Regions from separate parts of the Paenibacillus sp. 2TAF8 genome, predicted to be linked through region 1. Evidence: riboswitches for the same ligand, from Rfam matches in the RefSeq annotation. Region 1 holds a riboswitch; the other holds the start of a gene.
What was found. Region 1 has a riboswitch for FMN ahead of ribD (bifunctional diaminohydroxyphosphoribosylaminopyrimidine deaminase/5-amino-6-(5-phosphoribosylamino)uracil reductase RibD). Riboswitches for the same ligand answer to the same signal wherever they lie in the genome.

Region 1 (3,186 bases):
GACAAACCCCGTTAACTGCGACGCTGTCTCCAATCTTGAGATCATCCATAATGACAGAAGCTTCGATGTTCAGAACCAAGGCTTCGCCTTTACGGCCAATGCGCCGGATCTGACCTACTTCTTCCACCAAACCCGTAAACATACTGCCGCCTCCTAATCTAAAGCTGTGTATCTATTTTATTGTCGCACGCATCCTTTTGAGTCTAACTCAATTGTGATACATTACTCTGGCTTATTCTGGCCAAACGGGAATGCCGCCAATACTGATATTATCCCCAACTTGCTCAATTTCCAGCTGATGCAATTGAATCGCTTGGCTCATACGCTCTACGCCTTCAAAACGGAAGCTGCCAGGTGTATCATATCCACCTACAATCTTCGGAGCGATAAACATAAGCAGCCGATCTACGAGCCGCGCTTCCAGCATAGCACCATTCAGTGTGCCGCCGCCTTCCAGCAAAATGGAGCCAATATCACGCTCTCCCAGTTTGCTCAATCCGTGCAGCAAATCTACCCGCGGCCCTGGACCGCAGCGGATTACCTCAACACCGTAAGCTTCAAGACGCTCTGCCGATTCCTGACTAGCCTCGTCGGTCGTAAGAACCCAGGTTGGCGCAAGGCCATCCTTGACCATTTTGGAGCCTACAGGCAGACGCAGTTTGGAATCCACTACGATCCGTACCGGACTAATCCCCTCTACTTGCAAACGGGTGGTCAGCTCCGGATTGTCGGCGATAACCGTATCCACACCAACCATAATGCCTTGATGACGATGGCGAAGCGCGTGCACAATTTCGCGTGCCGGTTCGTTGGAGATCCATTTGCTGTCTCCGCTGCGAGTAGCAATTTTGCCATCCAGCGTAGATGCTGTTTTGAGGGTAACGAAAGGCAGACCTGTTGTAATAAACTTAATAAACTTTTCATTCATACGTCTTCCTCGTTCGCGCAAAACACCCACTTCAACCTCGATACCTTGTTTACGAAGCATACTGATGCCTGTGCCAGATACCTGTGGATTCGGGTCTTCACAACAGACAACCACCCGTTTGACCTTCTCATGAATCAAACGTTCGCTGCAGGGCGGAGTTTTACCGTAATGACTGCAAGGTTCAAGCGTTACGTAGACGGTACTGCCCTCCGCATCGCTTCCAGCCATGTTTAGTGCATGCACTTCCGCATGGCCTGTACCTCTCTTCAAATGGCTTCCCAGACCAACAACTCGTCCATCCTTAACTACGACACATCCCACGACAGGATTAATTCCAGTCTGTCCTTGTGACCGTTCTGCCATATCCAGTGCTAACGCCATATAAAATTCATCATTGATCATTTCCATATATTGTTCACCCCACGGTTATAATCTTGAACTAAAAAATCCCCACCGAACAATCCGTTCCGGTGGGGATGATGAGAGTCTACTGTCATCTACAGGAGTGAATGGTGTACAACCACAACCATAACGACACTTCACCAATCCGTATAACAGGCAAGTGAAAACAAACACATACCTTGTTGAATACAACATCTTAGGTAAAGAGCTGTTATGTTACGGTATTATGTACAGGAAAACTCATTAATAATAAGCTCTCCCTACACAACATCAAATCAAGTGATAAATGCTGTGTAACATCACTCCTGCGGAGTGCAGCCTGCTTGGCATACACCCACTCCTTCTCCCATCCAGACTATACTGTCGGTTCTGGAATCACACCAGATCAGCCATCTGCCGTAGGCAGACAGGTCACGGACTTTGCCATGTCGTCGGAAAACTTATATCCTCGACATATGCATCACCGCCGGTAGGGAATTACACCCTGCCCTGAAGGATCGCTTTCGTTATTAATTGGATGTTAGCACTTTAATGTCAAAAAATCAATTTATTTTTGTTTCTTTTTGTCACATACTAACTTTTAATAAGCATTCATATCATAAAATCCGCATCTCTCACAAGACGCGGATTTTAATCAGCCATAGAAAAAATAAATTCTAGAGGTCAGGAAAACAACAGCTTGCCATGTGCTTTAAATCTTTTGCTGCGTGGAACGGAACACGATCCGGTTTTGGCTGGGAAGCAGCAGGAGTAGGCATATCTCTGGCGACCCTTCTAACCCAGCTTGTAGAGTCGATTCCAATGGCCGAACATAACCAGCGTTCATCTGACCTTGGACGTACGGTTAAAATAAGCTCTTCTTTTCCTGGCATTTCAGGGAACACACCTTCCAAATATTCGACAATAACACGTTTGTCCTTCACTTCATGACAGTAGACGGTCACCCAAGCGCCACTAAGTACTTTCACCGCATATACGTCTCCTGGCTGCACCTCACCTGTGCCGGCATCTGGAGATTTTTTCGGTACCTTGGCTTGAGAACCAACACCTCGTCTGCTTTCGAATGCACCAATAACGGTCTCCATAGCTGGTGGATTCGGTTCAGCTTTGTCCTCAAGCGACACATCACTGCAATCGAAGCCATCGAAAATCCGGAACAGATTGTGCTCGTTTATTCCTATAGATGAATCCCACCATGCCAAGGGAGCTTGTACTTCAACGCGGGTATTAGGTCTCTTATCGCGTTCAGCATACGAGGTGAAAGCCGTAATCATTCCTGGCTGTTCTGTTGTGTCCAGAATACCGATCAGTGCCAGCGTTTCAAGCAGGTCACGGTATACATATACCTTTTTCGAAGGCAGCAGTTGTGCTTTTTTCAGAGCATCCGCTGCCTTGCTGTAACGCGTTTTGGGCGGCAGATTGCGCAGTACCGTCAATACGGCGCGCAGCGTCCAGCGATCATATTCATTCGGGACAGGAAGCTCCTGCGAAGCGGCCATCTCCTTCAAAGCCAAAACATGTCCGAAGATATCTCCATCCAGCGGTGTAGCGCTTGTCATCCGCCAGTACCATTGAAGTGATGTATCTACACCGTCATTCACGTCCAAACCACAGATCTGGCACTTGTGACTGGATGGATACGGTGTATATTCATGATCTGGTATGCTGGTTGCAATTAGTTTACCTGTAAGAAGTGAACGCCAAATCATCGGAGCTGACCATAACGAAGCCACAAAAGCCTGAGCGGCGTCCTGAAGTGTCCAACGCTCAGCCAATGCTCTCAGTTCGTTGATGGTTTCCTCATGCTGTGGACTCACAAAACGATTCGGTTCATGTCCAGCCGTCTCTAAAGCCTG
Region 2 (3,186 bases), on a different contig from region 1:
CGATGTTCGCTGAACAGACGTGAGCCGGAGGTAAGAAGTTCACCTTCCAAAGATTGAGAAATATCTTTGAGTAGCAACGGCACACCTGCAAATGGCTGTTCTCCAGGACGAACCTTATTGGCTTCCTGCCGAGCCCGAGTTTCATATGTACGAATAACGGCATTAAGTTGTGGGTTCACTTCTTCCAGACGTGCATAGGCAGCTTCGAGCAATTCAACCGGGGAGACTTCCCTGGAGCGAATCAGTTCGGCGAGCCCTATGGCGTCATAGGAGGTATATGAGAATGAAGACATTAATAATCGTTCCTCTCTGAAAATAATTCCTTTAAGATTACATGTTCCAAGTTTCATAAACCATCGTACCACCTAGGTAGACAAAAGACAAAACGAGAAGCCATTATAATAGAAGAAAAAACGGCAGAATAAAAGCACTGCTCACCTCGAAAGTAGAAACAGTGCTTATATTGTTTGAACCAGATGAAAATGTATTACTCTGTGCGAAGTTTGGGTGCGGCCTCGGCGATTGGTGTAGAGCGTTCCTGCTGTTTGGAGATCAGGAATAGTGCGATCCAGATCAGGATAAAGCCAAGCAATTGCTCCCAGGTTATCAGCGTACGGAAGGCAATCCAGTTCACGAGCACACCTGCCATCGGGAAGCTTAGTTCCGCCAGGGTTGCAACAGAAGCTTTGGTTGAAGACAATCCTTTATAGTAGAGAAGCAGACTGAGCAAGCCAGGCAATAGTGCCTGCCCCAAAATATTCAGAATAACAGCTGCTTGTGCACCTGTACCTGCGGGAAGTGTCCAAGGAGCGCCTTCATTCCAGGTCATGAAGATCAGGAGCGGAAGTGCAACGACAAAGCGAAGGGAGGTCACCGTTTCATATCGCGCCTGCCCGAGCATTAGCCGGCCCATAACGGTAGAACCACCCCATAAAGCTGCGGCACCAAGAGACAGCAGGCTGCCTGCATGAATCCAGTTATTCCAGTTGCCGAGCGGTAGCGAGAAGCCAAAAGTAAGCAGATATGTTCCTGCCAGCGCAATGATGAACAGTCCGCCGAAGTGACGCGGGAGTGTTTCTTTTAATATTAATTTCGCAAGTACAATCGCGAAGAGTGGCTGCATTTTTTGCAATAACAATACCGTGTTGGGATCGTTATGGGTTAGTGCCAAAGTGAATAATACTGTTGCCAGGGCTGAGCCTCCCCAGGAGATAAAGATGACAGCGATCCAGTGACGTGCACGCAATTTTTTTAGATCATCTCGGAATTTCCATAATACCGGTATCGCAACAAGACTGACGATGATGTGTTCGATTAGAACAATCTGTGTAGAAGTCATCGTTTTTAGCAAAAGGATGCGGAATAAGGGGTCTACGCCCCAGAGGGCTGCGCCTAGCACAACTAGCCAAAATCCGGTGTTGCCTCGTTCCTTGCGATACAATGTTGATTCAGTTGATGTGTTTTCCATATTCAGGACTCCTTCGTCAGAACACGGAATCTTCAGTTGGCAAAATCGACAAAATCCCCCGTCCTTGGCGTACGCCAAATAAACGGGGGACCATTCAAAGACAAGGCGTCAGGGAAAAAGACTTCCCTATATGGCCTGCCATTGTGTTGATCTTCTCTCATCCGGACTGTACCGTCGGCCTTGGAATTTCACCAAGTCAGTCGCTGCGAAGTGGTAACCTAAACAGCGAGTCGCGGGCTGGTTCTATAAGAACATCACCGCCGGTTGGGAATTGCACCCTACCCCGAAGATCCTATTCAATTAATTAGTGTATTGAACAAGTTGTAACCTTATGAAGTTCATCTTATTCCTGTAAACGCTATCAGTTCAAGTGTTTTTTTAGAAAACAATACTCCAGCATCCCTGTTGTCTACGTAACAGCACAATTTGACCTGCATGATAAGCATCGTGGAGAACCCAGCGGGCAAGCGTCTGAGCCCAATTTTGTTCGGAATCCATATAAGCTTCTTCGAGTTTCGCTTCCGGTAATGTAGCAAGGGTATCGCGCAACTGCTCAGCCAGTTTCGTCGTTTGTTCCATAAGCTTGCTCCAGCCTGCTTCGTTCAAGGGATCCCCGGACATACCAAAAGTAGCTACGTTAGAATCGGCAGCGGGTGCAGAGGGAGTTTTTCTCTGGAGTCGATCCAAGATCCGTTGGTTGTAATAAAACATATGATTGACCAGTTGCCATATGCTAAGTCCACCTGAAGGCGGAATCCAGGCAGCCTGTTCAGTGGTCAGCCCCTCCAGAGCCTTGGACAATGGGACGATCCAGTTACATTGATCCCAAGTATCATCATTCTGAATAACCAATACATCCAATGCTGTGGTTACCGTTTTCATTTTTAAAATTCATTCCTCTCCTGACAGACTCATCTCGTTCTTGCATCTTCATGTTGGTAACTAGCTAATGTGGGTTGAAATGGTTACAATTAATATAACACAATTTTAATTAATGTAACCATCTTATTATAATTTAGATAGTTACATTAATCGGAGGCTCTCATGGATAGATTATGGACTGATTTTGTGAACAGCGATTATCATGATTGGCGTGGTGGGGATCGATCAGAAGACAGACTGGGAAACGCAAGCTGGCAGCAAGACTTTTTAAATCGGTGGCAATTAGAAGCGCCAATACCGGCATCGATTGAAGAGGAATCCGCATTGAGAAGTTTTAGAGATGATTTACAGTCTCTGGCTATCCGTTTGTCTAACGGGAAGTCCTTCACTGAGAAGGATCAAGCCTGGTTGAATGACTTTATGCAGGCTGGTGAAGTCATCAGACGATTCATCTCAAAGGAACAAGGATGGGAAGTTACACTGGTTCCCGTTCAAGCACATTGGGTTCAGGTGATGGCAGAGGTCGCGGCTGATTTTGCTATTACGCTCGTGGAGGGTGAGGGGAAGAGAATGCGCTCCTGTGACAATCCGGACTGCCGCTGGATCTTCTATGATGATACCCGGAGCAGGACCCAGAAATATTGTGATGATAAGATGTGCGGTAATCTAATGAAGGTGAGACGTTTTCGAGCGAAACGAAAAATGCACTCTAATGAGGAAAAAAATGAAGTTTAACAATCAAGTTTACCAATTAAGTTCACCAGTTAAGTTCAAACCTTTACAATCCGTGAAATCTCCATATAGGTCGAAGGTAGCTCTTCCAGAATTTGATAAAT

Region 2: linked by a shared signal. The riboswitch ahead of AB4Z30_RS14255 (DMT family transporter) and the one ahead of ribD (bifunctional diaminohydroxyphosphoribosylaminopyrimidine deaminase/5-amino-6-(5-phosphoribosylamino)uracil reductase RibD) in region 1 are both predicted to bind FMN.

The regions. Positions count from the first base shown of each region.
Region 1 covers NZ_JBFRFN010000001.1:157,360-160,545, reverse strand. The annotation lists gene AB4Z30_RS00810 (riboflavin synthase) at 1-142, opposite strand, end outside; gene ribD (bifunctional diaminohydroxyphosphoribosylaminopyrimidine deaminase/5-amino-6-(5-phosphoribosylamino)uracil reductase RibD) at 233-1,336, opposite strand; FMN riboswitch at 1,665-1,831, opposite strand; gene AB4Z30_RS00800 (hypothetical protein) at 1,987-3,186, opposite strand, start outside.
Region 2 covers NZ_JBFRFN010000008.1:154,971-158,156, reverse strand. The annotation lists gene AB4Z30_RS14260 (amidase) at 1-293, opposite strand, end outside; gene AB4Z30_RS14255 (DMT family transporter) at 488-1,468, opposite strand; FMN riboswitch at 1,614-1,763, opposite strand; gene AB4Z30_RS14250 (DinB family protein) at 1,847-2,350, opposite strand; gene AB4Z30_RS14245 (CGNR zinc finger domain-containing protein) at 2,513-3,085, shown strand.